Regions from separate parts of the Massilia sp. DJPM01 genome, predicted to be linked through region 2. Evidence: predicted binding sites of a transcription regulator. Region 2 holds the regulator's gene; the other holds the start of a gene.
The links. The regulator FliA, encoded in region 2, starts transcription of late flagellar genes. The targets are predictions, from matches to a motif close to CTAAAGTTTNNNNNNNNNNNGCCGNTA.
Positions count from the first base shown of each region.

Region 1: a site for FliA is predicted at 3,198-3,224, ahead of PO883_RS26630 (flagellar protein FliT). Genes of this name have one in related genera too.

Region 1 covers NZ_JAQOZV010000053.1:25,211-31,484, reverse strand. Annotated here, with positions in the region: gene PO883_RS26650 (M1 family metallopeptidase) at 1-362, opposite strand, end outside; gene PO883_RS26645 (hydrolase) at 537-1,175, opposite strand; gene PO883_RS26640 (LysR family transcriptional regulator) at 1,344-2,249, shown strand; gene PO883_RS26635 (HDOD domain-containing protein) at 2,332-3,159, shown strand; gene PO883_RS26630 (flagellar protein FliT) at 3,273-3,551, shown strand; gene PO883_RS26625 (aminotransferase class I/II-fold pyridoxal phosphate-dependent enzyme) at 3,756-4,976, opposite strand; gene PO883_RS26620 (hypothetical protein) at 5,336-6,274, opposite strand, start outside.
Region 2 covers NZ_JAQOZV010000021.1:41,211-47,484, reverse strand. Annotated here, with positions in the region: gene PO883_RS15395 (ATP-binding protein) at 1-1,110, opposite strand, end outside; gene flhF (flagellar biosynthesis protein FlhF) at 1,614-2,939, shown strand; gene PO883_RS15385 (MinD/ParA family protein) at 2,977-3,759, shown strand; gene PO883_RS15380 (RNA polymerase sigma factor FliA) at 3,775-4,506, shown strand; gene PO883_RS15375 (flagellar motor protein) at 4,488-5,234, shown strand; gene motD (flagellar motor protein MotD) at 5,238-5,996, shown strand; gene PO883_RS15365 (hypothetical protein) at 6,117-6,274, shown strand, end outside.

The sequences.
Region 1 (6,274 bases), on a different contig from region 2:
CCCGGTTCGAGCGGCTGCGCCAGCGCGAAGCTGAGCGTTTCCTGTTCCTTGTCGATCTTGGGTACCAGTTTCAGGGAGCCGATGTTCTTGCCCGACAGGCTGGCGGCGTCGATCTCGAGGTCGACGGCGTTGAGCATGATCAGGGAAGTCGGCTTGAGCACTTCGATTTCGACCGTCTCGGAACCGAGGAAGGTATTCGCGGCCAGGTCGGGAATCAGATGGGCGGCGTATTGCACCGGGACAATATCCTTGGGCAGCTTGCCCGGCGTGGCGGCGAACGAATACGGGGCTTCGGCGTGGGCGGCAAAAGCGGTGCAGGCCAGCGCGGTGGCGGCCAGAAGTCTGGCTTTCAATAATGTCATGTGTTTTCTCTCTTCATGGCGGCGCCAGGAACGGCGCGACTTCCCAGCCTGCACTCTAATCGAGCGCAGGGCGAAACGTACACCAAATGCGACCAACTGCACAATAGGCCGCCAGAGTGCCGAAATCCGGACATTGCCTTGCCGCCCAGGGCCGCGCCATGTCCGGGTCGGGCGTCAAGCCTTGTCGTACGAGAATTGAATGCCTGCCGTGCCGCCGGTTTCGACAAACAAGTCGATGAAGGCGGGAACCGTGTCATGGCGGGCCCAGTCGCGCTGCAATTCGCAGAACATCTGCACCACGCTGATCATGTTGCCGCCCGCCTGTTCGATGCGGCGCAGTGCCGCCTCGTGCGCCGCGCCCGAGGTGCCGCCGACGGCATCGACCACGACATAGACTTCATAGCCGTCACGCAAAGCGTCCAGCGCCGGAAAGGTCAGGCAAGCCTCGGTCCAGAGCGCCGTCATGATCAGTTTCTTGCGGCCGGTGGCTTTCACGGCGGCCTGGAATTCGACATCTTCCCACGAATTGATGGTGGTGCGGTCATAGGTTGGAATACCTTCGAGCACCTTGCGCAACTGGGGAATCGGCGGCTTGTTCAAGCCGGTCTTGACGTTGACCGTCGAGTGCACGATCGGCAGGCCGTAGGCGATGGCCGCCTTCGACACGCCGACAATATTGTTGATCAGGAGCTGGCGGTCCATCGAGGCGATCGAATTGACCTGCACCGGCTGGTAGTCGATCACGATCAAGGCCGAATTTTGCGGGGTCAGCAGATGGTCCTTGCTGGCGTCCCGGATGGTTTCACTGGTCATGCTAAGTCCTTTGAATGGCACATAAAAATGGAGGCGCCGTCGGGCTGCGGCACGTTGGTCGACGTACCTGGCCCGATGGCGGACCCGCATCGTAGTCTTTACGCGGTTGCGCCGCCAGACGCCGGAATCTATACTCAGCGTCCTACCAATGGAACACTGGACACCGGCGTGCAAGACCTGAACGATCTGTTTTACTTTGTGCAGGTGGTCGAACATGAAGGGTTCGCGCCGGCCAGCCGGGCGATCGGTGTTCCGAAATCCAAGCTGAGCAGGCGGATTTGCATCCTCGAAGAGCATCTCGGGGTGCGCCTGCTGCAGCGCTCGACCCGCCAGTTTTCAGTCACCGAAATCGGCAAGAGTTATTTTTTCCATTGCAAGGCGATGCTGGTCGAAGCCCAGGCCGCCCAGGAAGCCGTGGACCGGACCCGGGCCGAGCCGAGCGGCGTGGTGCGCATCGCTTGCCCGATCGCGCTGCTGCATGTGCGGGTCGGGCCGATGCTGGCCCAGTTCATGGTCGAGCATCCCATGGTCACCCTGCACCTGGAAGCGAGCAACCGGCGGGTCGACGTGGTGGCCGAGGGCACCGACATCGCGATCCGGGTGCGCGTGCCGCCGCTCCAGGACAGCGACCTGGTGATGAAAGTGCTGAGCACGCGGCGCTGGTGTGTCGCGGCCAGCCCGGATTTCCTGGCACGCCATCCGGCCTTGCACGCGCCTGCGGAGCTAAGCGGCGTGCCGACCCTGGACTGGGGCGGTCCCGTGGCGCAGCACACCTGGCACCTGGACGGACCCGATGGCGCGGTGGCGAGCATCCGCCACACGCCGCGCCTGGTCACCGACGACATGCTCGCGCTGCGCGCTGCGGCGGTGGCGGGAGTGGGAGTGGTGCAACTGCCCCTGATGATGATCACGGAAGAACTCAGGCAGGGTTCGCTGGTCATCCTGATGCCGGACTGGATTCCCAAAGGCGGGATCATTCACGCCGTGTATTCGTCGCGGCGCTGGCTGCGCCCCGCCGTGCGCACCCTGATCGACTTTCTGGCCATCCGTTTCGAACAGCTCGACGAAGCGTGAGCGGCGGCCAGGGGCGCGGTGGTGGCGTGCCCGCAGGAATCGCTATATAGTCCTCCCTGCCCCGCATCGACCAGGAGACACGATGACCCTTGAAGCCCTGCTGCAAAATCCGAACGCCCTGCCCTCCGCGCCCAAAGTGGTGGCGGAACTGATCAGCAGTTTCGACGATCCGGATGTGGCGGTCGAAGAGATCGCGCGCAAGCTCTCGCTCGACCCGGTGCTGAGCGCCAAGCTGCTGCGCCTGGCCAATTCGGCCTACTATCACGTCTCGCGCCGGATCGGCAACGTGGGCGACGCGGTGCGCATGCTCGGTTTCGTGACCGTGCGCACCCTGGTGATCAGTTCCGGCCTGGTGGGCAGCTTCAAGACCGTGCCGGGCCTGGACCTGAAGCGCTTCTGGCGCTACAGCCTGCACACGGCGGTGGCGGCCAAGTGGATCGCCAAGCAGATCGGCGCCAATACCGACCTGGCGTTCACGATCGGGATGATGCACGGGATCGGGCAACTGGTGATGCATGCGGGCGTGGCGCAGCAGGCGCGCGAGCTGGACCAGACGGTCGGACCATACGAACATGGCCGCATCGCCGCCGAAAAAGCCCTGTTCGGCTACGATTTCACCGAGGTGGGGGCGGAACTGGCGGCACGCTGGAAGTTTCCCGACCTGTTTCACCAGACCTTGCGCCACGTCGGCGATCCGACCCCGGAGTCGCCTTCGTACCGGATGGCGGCGGTGATTCACCTGGCCGTGCTGCGCGCGCGCTACGAAGAGCGCCAGCCGAACGACGCGGAACTGGCGGCCTGTTTCACGCCGGCGCTGGCGACCGGACTGGGCGTGCCGCCCGATGCCTTGTTCGCCGGCATTCCGCCGCTGGGCGAGCTGAGCGGCGGGCTGGAAGAGCTTATCAATTAAGCAAGTCAGAAATATTTTTGGTTTTTTTGAAAAAAGGCCTAAAGTTCCGCCCAATCCCGACGTTATGGAAGGACACGCGGTAATCTTTATAAATTTTTTGGCCAGGTGAGCGCATGACCTCCAACGACGTTCTCTCGATGTACGAAAATATTGCTGGCCTGACTGGCAAGATGGCGGTCGCGGCAAAAGCGGGCGACTGGAATGGCCTGGCCAAGCTGGAAACGCAGTGCGCGCAGCAGGCGTCGGCGACCAAGACCGGCGTGCCGGCACTGGATGGCGCTCCGCGCATGCGCAAGATCGATCTGCTCAAGCAGATCATGGCCAATGACCGCGCCGTGCGCGAGATTACCGAGCCGTGGCAGTTGTCGGACGTGATGTGCGCAACGCACTGAGCCAGTTACACGATGTGAATGAAAGCGCCTGAGGGCGCTTTTTTGTTGGCGGGGTCCTGACGCCACCTCCGTCGTTCCCGCCACCACCTCCGTCGTTCCTGCCACCACCTCCGTCGTTCCCGCCACCACCTCCGTCGGTTCTGGCAATGCCAGAGACGACGAACTGGCGGGAACAACCGGGATACGGGAACAACGAGGGGCTAATCAGCCGGCCACGGCTAATTTCAGCGCCAATGCAATCCCCTCCGCCGCCTGGGTAATCTCCGGCAGCGACGGAAAACTCGGCGCGATCCGGATATGGCTATCCTCGGGATCGACCCCGTACGGATACGCGGCGCCCGCCGGCGTGAGCGTAATCCCGGCTTCCTTGGCCAGCGCGATGGTCCTCTTCGCGGCACCCGGCGGCGTCACCAGATCGATGAAATACCCGCCCTTCGGCACCGTCCACGACACCCCGGCCACCGCGCCCAGATGCGCGCTGAACTGCGCCAGCACCGCGTCGAACTTGGGCTTGAGCAGCGCCGCGTGGCGCGTCATCAGCGCTTCCACCGTCGCCGCATCCTTGAGCAGGCGCACGTGGCGCAGCTGGTTGATCTTGTCCGGGCCGATGCTGCGGATGCCCGCATGCTTCGTCCACCAGGCGATATTGGCCGGTGACGATGCCAGCGCGGCAATCCCCGATCCGGCCCAGCTCACCTTCGACGTCGATGCGAACACGATCGCCCGGTCCGGATGGCCGGCACTGGCGCATTCGGCGATGATCTCGGCAATGCGCACGTTCTCGTCCGTCAGATGGTGGAAGCGATAGGCGTCGTCCCACATCAGGCGAAAGTCGGGGGCGGCCGTTGGCATGGCGGCCAGGCGGCGCACCACCTCGTCCGAATACACGGTGCCCGACGGGTTGCTGTACTTGGGCACGCACCACATGCCCTTGATGCTGGCATCGTTCGCCACGAGCCGCTCGACGATGTCCATGTCCGGCCCGTCGTCGTTGAGCGGCACGTTGATCATCTTGATGCCGCGCGCTTCGCAAATCGAAAAATGACGGTCGTAGCCGGGCACCGGGCACAAAAACACCGCTTGCTGGCCGACCCAGGGCTGGCCGCCCGGCACGCCGTTCAAGAGGGCGTACACGATTACATCATGCATCAGCGACAGGCTGGCGCTGCTGTCGACCACCACCTGCGCGGCCGGCACACCGAGCAAGCCGCCGAACAGCGCGCGCGCTTCCGGCAGGCCGACGCCGAGGCCGTAGTTGCGGGCGTCGGTGCCGTCGGCCGCAGTAAAGCCGGGCAGAGCGTCGAGCAAATCGTTGGAGAGGTCGAGTTGTTCCGGGGCCGGTTTGCCGCGTGACATGTCGAGCTTGAGTCCGCGTTGCAGGAACAGGTCGTATTGCGCTTGCGCTGAGTGTGTTGCCGTCGTCATGAGCTTGCTTTCGGTGATGGGATCACCGAAGAGTATAGCGTGAAGGCAAATCGATCGCTGGGGGAGGGGAGAATTCTGGAGAGCGAGCACCAGGTATCTCCTGGTGTCGCCTCTTGCCGGTTGCATCCGGCGTCCGCAAGCGCATCGTTGGCTGGCGGACCGCTTCCGGGGACAGGCGTTTCTTCAACGATTATCTGCTTGCCGCGCCACGCTATCGTTGGTGGCTGCGCCAGATCCTGGGCCCGTTTGTGCAGTCCCGCAGGACCACGGAAACAAGTATAACGCAGTTCTCCGACTTGTGTAGACGACTTCGTGCGTGGGCGGATCTTTTTTACAACATTTTGCTAAATACAATGAAATCAGCCCGCGCCGGGCTCGCCATGCGCGACCGCCGCGGGCGCTTTCGGCTTGCGTTTGAAGCGCGCGGCCAGCTTGGCCAGCATGCCCGTCGCCGGTGCGGCCGGTGCGGCCGGCGCGGCGGCCTCGGCGGGAAGCGCGGCCTTGCGCTTGCGACGGCGCAGCAGGAACCAGACCGCCAGGCCGATCACGATCAGGGCGCCGGCCGCGCCGCCGATCAGCATCCAGGGCAGCTCCTCCCCTTTCTTGGCTGCTGCGGCATTCTTTTTGGCCAGGGCGGCGCGCGACAGGACCGGCGCCGGCGTACTGGCCGCTTCGCTGTGGCTGCTCGGCGCCGCGCCCTTGTTGTCGGTGGCCAGTTGCAGCAGTTTGACCTTTTCTTCCAGTTCAACAATCTTGGCTGTCAGTACGCCGTTCTTGTGATCGAGCGCGGCGCAGAGTTTGATTTGTTCATCGCTGAATGGCTGGGGACAGGAAGCCGGCGCCGATGGCAGCTGCAATACCCGTACCGGGCGCGGCGCCGCCGGAGCGATGACGGCGGGTTCCGCGCGCACGGTTCGCACGGTTCGCGCGGGTGCCGGTGCGGGTGCGGGTGCGGGTAGCGGCGCTGGCGCGGAAACTGGTGGCGGCGGGGCCGGCTGCGGATCCGGGCTCAGCCACAAGGTGGCGGCACGCACTTCGCGCTTGCCGCCTTCGCCCAGCGTCAGGAACAGGTGCACATAATCGCCCTCGACCGGCTTGACCGAGGTTATGTGCAGAAACTGGCGGCCGTCGCGCCGCATCACCGACAGGGTCAGGTTCGACAGCACCGGATGCATGCGCACATTGGCGCCGCGCCACACGTCCGGATCGGCCAGCCGTACCTGGACGCTGGCGCCGGACTCGCCCAGCGAGGTCAGTTCGATGTCGGCCACCAGCGGCTGCCCGCTGTACGAGCGCAC
Region 2 (6,274 bases):
AATACCCCGTCCAAAGGCCTGGACGAAGCCAAACGTCCTGAGCACGTCTGCGATGTTCGGGTTTCTATAATCCGTGATGCCGGGTTTTCCGAAATTTTCCACAGTGACGTTGCCATAGGGCCCGCCGGGACTGTTTATTTCGATCCGATCATTGAACCAATATACTCTGGTGGGGGCATTCGTGCTTTCGTATGTCCGGTGCAATATCGCGTTATATAAGACCTGCTGGATCGCAGCCTGGGGGTAGGGCGTGTCGACCAGATGGGTCGGCGCGGAGACAATGTCCACCGCGCTGCGATTGTGCGCCTTCAGCTTGTCTTCGGCCCTGCGCAGCATTTCAACAATCCCGCCGCCTATTTCCTCTTCATCAATGACCGGATCAGCGAGCTCCGTACCATTTATGCGCAAGAATTGAATGCGCGCGCCCGGCAAGAAATCCTGGGGACGTTTTCCCAGTGCTAATAAGCCGGTGACCGTGGGCGTTGTATCGTCGGGGGCGACGATCATGCGGCAGGAAGCGAGACGTTCCTCATAGGTACGGCCGTTGGCTTCAAGTATGTCCGACGCAAAGGCTTGAGGAAGATACTCATTCTCGAAAATCACGCGTGAAAGGTCTGAAATTTTCGCCGATGGCAAAGGGTAGATATCGAAAGGCAAAGTTTTGTATCGCCGCTTTTCAACGAGAATTCGCTCTTCCTGTTCGTTGGCCAGCGAACTGCGCGGGCCGGTGCGAATCCAGATGCGTCCGTCATACTTGTGGGGCGGCATATCGGACGGCATGACCGTGACCACGGCTAGTTCGGCACCTTTTAACATTCGTTTCTCTACCGAAAACACGGGCAAGGGCAAAATATTGCCATCTGTTTTCATATCTGCCAGTGACAGCAAGAGCTGATCCGTCACCTCCAGACCGCTCGGCTCGCCATTATCTTTTGCTCCGATAAACAAGATGTCCGGTAGATTATGTCCAGGCAAATCATTCGCAAACGCACAGACGGCCTGGCGCGCTTTCTTGGGAACGTCACCCTTGAAGCTTTCTTTGCGCTCGGCACGGTCTGATTCCGTGTCGTCCAGCAGATTGAGCAGATCCTGATCGGTAAGTCTTAGCATGTCTGTTACTCCAAAAGTCACTTACTTGGCATGATTGCGCTCTCATTTCTTCAGCGGACCATCTCGACGGCCATGCGCAGCGCTACCAACGTGATTGACTACGGTGAATTTTTATTGACGTCGCAGCAGTGTTCCTGTAAGCCGTATGATACGCTACTTGATTCATGGCTCAAACATCGGCCCATATCCCTTTCCGACCTGCCGTTACCCTGATGGCGCGACGTTCGGCGCCAGTCTTGCACCGGGTTGCTTGTCGGCTTGGCCGACCTCTTTCATCGTGCCAGCTTGAAAATGTTTTTATTTCAACATTGCGCGTAGCCCATTTGCGGTCGCTTGGCGGCCCGGATCAAGCCGCGCAGGGGATGAGCGAGGATCTTGCTGCTCCTCCGAAATGAACCCCTTTTACCATCCTTCTCCCTCGATCATTTCCAAACTGCATCGTCAATAATGGATCCTGTCAGTGCCTCATGTGAGCGCACCCAGCAGGAACCCAGGAGTTGGCGATGAATGTCAAAAAATTTACGGCTGCAACATCCCGCGACGCGCTGCGTAAAGTACGCGAAGCGCTCGGGCCCGACGCCGTCATCCTGTCCAACCGTCCGGTCGACGGCGTGGTCGAAATCCTCGCCCTGGCCAGCGACGACGTCGCCTCGATCTCGTCGCCCGCCCACGAAACCGAGATGGCCCAGCCGCGCCCATCCCTGTCGATCCCGCCAGAATCCTATGCCAACCGCCGCAGCGTACCCGCGCCGGCCCCGGCCTACGCCGCCCCGGAAGCGTTCGACATGTCGATGATGGCCTCGCAGATGTCGTCGATGATGCAGCAAGCCATGGCACAGGCCAAGGATAGCGCCAGCGCCGAAATGTCGGGCATGATGAATGAAATCCGCGCCATGCGTGGCTTGATGGAAAGCCAGCTGGCCGAGATCGCCTGGGGCACGACCCAGCAGCGCGAGCCGCAAAAAGCCGGCGTGCTGCGCGACATGCTGGCCGCCGGTTTCTCGGCCAGCCTGGCGCGCTACCTGATCGAAAAACTCCCGGCCGGAAAAGATGCCGCCGAGAGCTTGCGCTGGATCAAGACCGTGCTCGCGCGCAACCTGAGCACCATCTCGAACGAAGATGAAATCCTGGAAAAGGGTGGCGTGTTCGCCCTGGTCGGCCCTACCGGCGTCGGTAAAACCACCAGCACCGCCAAGCTGGCCGCGCGCTGCGTGATGCGCCACGGCCCGGAAAAGCTGGCCCTGATCACCACCGATGCCTATCGTATCGGCGGCCACGAACAGTTGCGCATCTACGGCAAGATCCTGGGCGTGATGGTGCACTCGGTCAAGGATGAATCGGACCTGCGCATCGCCCTCAAGGAATTGCGCAACAAGCACACCGTGCTGATCGATACCGTCGGCGTCTCCCAGCGCGACCAGAACGTGGCCGAACAGGTGGCGATGCTGTCCGAGACCGGCGCCGACGTCAAGCGCCTGCTGTGCCTGAATTCGACTTCGACCAACGAAACCTTGAACGAAGTGGTGCGCGCCTACCAGGGCAGCGGTCTGGCCGGCTGCATCATGACCAAGCTCGACGAAGCGGCCTCGATCGGCAACGTGCTCGACGTCGTGATCCGCCAGAAACTGAACCTGTTCTATGTCTCGAACGGCCAGCGCGTGCCGGAAGACTTGCACCTGGCCGACCGCAACATGCTGGTCGACCGCGCCTTCCGCCTCAAGCGCGATGCCGCCGCGACCCAGTTTTCGGATGCCGAACTGCCGCTGCTGATGGCCAACACCAGCACCGCCCGCAACGACCGCAGCCTGCGCGAGGTGTCCCTTGGCTAATCACTTCGATTTCGACCAGGCCGAAGGCCTGCGCCGGATGCTGGCCGGCCCCAAGCCGCGCATCGTCACCTTTCTCTCGGCCACCCCGCAAGACGACAAGGGCGCCATGCTGGTCAACCTGGGCGCTTCGCTGGCCCGGGCCGGCAACGATGTGCTCATCGTCGACGCCTGCGACCGCGAATACGGCGTGGCCCAGCGCCTCGGCGTGGCCGACCGCGCCAGCCTCTTGCAAGTGGCGCGCCAGCAGTGCGCGCTGAACCAGATCATCCACCAGGTGCCGCAGGGCTTCGGCGTGGTCAGCATGGCGCGCGCGCGCGGCGGCCCGGACGAGGCGCGGCGCCTGGCCAAGACCTTCGACGTGCTGGTCAAGCAGACCGGCATCGTCATCGTCGACGGCGAATTCGGCGACGACGATACTTTCCCGGTACCGGTCATGGACAGCGCCGAAATCGTGGTCCAGGTCTCCACCAGCGCCGCCTCGATCACGGCCGCGTACGCCCTCATCAAGCGACTTTCGCAACAGTTGGGGCGCCGTCCGTTCGGAATTCTGGTAACGGGCGCATCCGAAGCCGAAGCAAAGGTGGTATACGATAATATGTCATCTGCGGCAAGTCGTTACCTTGCCGTACAGCTCACCTCGATGGGCTCGGTCCCGGCGGACGAATACCTGCACCGGGCCGCGCGCTTGGGCCGGGCCGTGGTCGATGCGTTCCCGCTGGCCGGGGCGTCGGTGGCATTTCGCCAGCTGGCGGGGCGCTTTGCCCTGACAGCCATGCCGCAACTTGGCAGGACAGGGGGGACTTCCCATTTTGGTTCTTAAAACATACTGATAACTATGTACACCGTCAAAGGGAAAGCGGACAAGAACCATTTACTGACGGAGCACATGCCGTTGGTGAAGCGTCTCGCCCACCACATGAAGGCCAAGCTGCCACCCAGCGTGGAAGTGGATGACCTGATCCAGGCCGGCATGATCGGCCTGCTCGACGCCATCACCCGCTACGAGGAAACCCACGGCGCCCAGTTCGAGACCTATGCCGTGCTGCGCATCCGCGGCGCCATGCTCGACGAACTGCGCAGCAGCGACTGGCTGCCGCGCTCGATGCGCCAGAACATGCGCAAGATCGAAACGGCGATGAGCACCCTGCAGCAAAAGCTCGGCCATCCGCCCACCGAATCCGAAGTCGCCAAAAGCCTCAAGCTGTCCCTGGCCGACTACCAGGACATGCTGACCGACGGCGGCGGCCACCAGCTGGTGTACTACGAAGATTTTCACGACAACGAAGGCGGCAACGACAGCTTCCTCGACCGCTATGCGGTGGACGATGCCGATCCGCTGCGCAGCCTGCTCGACGGCGACTTCCGCCACGCCGTCATCGACGCCATCGACAATTTGCCGCCGCGTGAAAAAATCCTCATGGGCCTGTACTACGAAGAAGAACTGAACCTGAAAGAGATCGGGGCCGTCATGGGGGTATCGGAATCGCGCGTGTCGCAATTGCACACCCAGGCGGTTGCGCGCCTGCGGGCGTCCTTGAAGGAGCAGGCGTGGACCGGGCCAGCGTAGCGGGGATCTTCCTGGCGCTGGCCGGCCTGGTGATCGGCCAGTCGCTGGAGGGCGGCAAGCTGTCCTCGCTGGTGCAGCCGGCGGCGTTTGCCATCGTCGTCATCGGTACCGTCGGCGCCGTGCTGCTGCAAAGCGAAGCGCCGACCTTCATGCGCGGCGTGCGCATGCTGCGCTGGGTGTTTTCGCCGCCCCCAAGCCAGCGCGCCGGCCTGGCGCGCGAGATCGCCGTGTGGGGCTTGCACGCGCGGCGCGACGGCTTGCTCTCGCTGGAAAAGTACATGGCCGTCAACAAGGATAAATTCGTGCAGAAGGGCTTGCGCCTGGTGGTCGATGGCATCGCCCCCGACAAGCTGCGCAGCCTGCTGGAGATGGAAGTGACGGCCTACGAATTCGGCGAACGGCAAGCGGTGAAAATCTGGGAATCGGCGGCCGGCTATTCGCCCACCATCGGCATCCTGGGCGCGGTGCTGGGCCTGATCCACGTGATGGAAAACCTGAGCGACCCGGCCAAGCTGGGCAGCGGCATCGCGGTGGCCTTCGTGTCGACCGTGTATGGGGTCGGGCTGGCGAATATGTTTTTCTACCCGATCGCCAACAAGCTGAAAACCATCGTCGCCGAACGGGTGACGCAGTACGAAATCCTCACCGACGTCTTTCACGACATCGCCAGCGGCGACCATTCGCGCGTGATCGAAGAGCGGGTCGCCTGCCTGCTTTCGCGGCCCTGAGCCATGGCGCGCAAAAAATACGAAGCCGAGCACGAAAATCACGAACGCTGGCTCATTTCGTATGCCGATTTCATCACCCTGCTATTCGCCTTCTTCGTCGTGATGTACGCGATCTCGGTTGTCAACGAAGGCAAATACAAGGTGTTTTCGGTGTCGCTAGGCGACGCCTTCGGCGGCAAGGACAAGGGCACGGCCAGTGTCGCCAGCAGCAATGTGCCGCAGCTGATCGTGCTGCCCGACCCGCTCATCAAGCGGCGCGCCGAAGCCATGCGGCGCGAAAAGGACCGCTTGACCAGCCTCGCCCAGAAACTGACCTCGACCCTGGCCCCGCTGGTCAGGGAAGGCAAGGTGCGGGTGACGCAGAACAGCCGCGGGGTGAGCGTCGAGATCAATGCCAGCGTGCTGTTCGACCCGGGCGACGCCACGCTCACGCCGGAATCGGACCAGGCCCTGCGCGCGCTGGCGGTGCTGCTCAAGGACGACCCGCATGCGGTGCAGGTGGAAGGCCATACCGACCCGACCCCGATCAGGAATGCGCTGTTCCCGTCCAACTGGGAATTGTCGGCGGTGCGCGCGAGCAGCGTGGTGCGCCTGTTCATCGACAGCGGCGTGGCGCCGGCGCGCCTGACGGTGGTGGGGCACGGCGCCAACATCGCGGTGGCGCCCAACGCCACGCCGGAAGGCCGCGCGCGCAACCGGCGCGTGGCGGTGACGATCTTGTCGGCGCTGCCCGATACCACGACCGAGATTCCCACCCGTTGATCCAACCGGGCTGGCCGGCCGGGCGAAACGAGGCACAATGGCCGGGAATGGCACAGGCGGGCGACCCGGCCCCGCCGATCGGCAACCGCAGCCGGGACGAACCAAACAAGGAGCATGGCGATGAAACGATCACTGGCGGGCGTATTGATGCTCATGGCGCTGGGGCTGGCCTATGCGAAGGATAAACCGATGAACGGCGTGAGCGAAAAAGTCGCGCTGGCATCGCGCGAGGGCAAGGTGCTGGTGACCCTGACGGTGAGCAACAAGACGGCACAGCC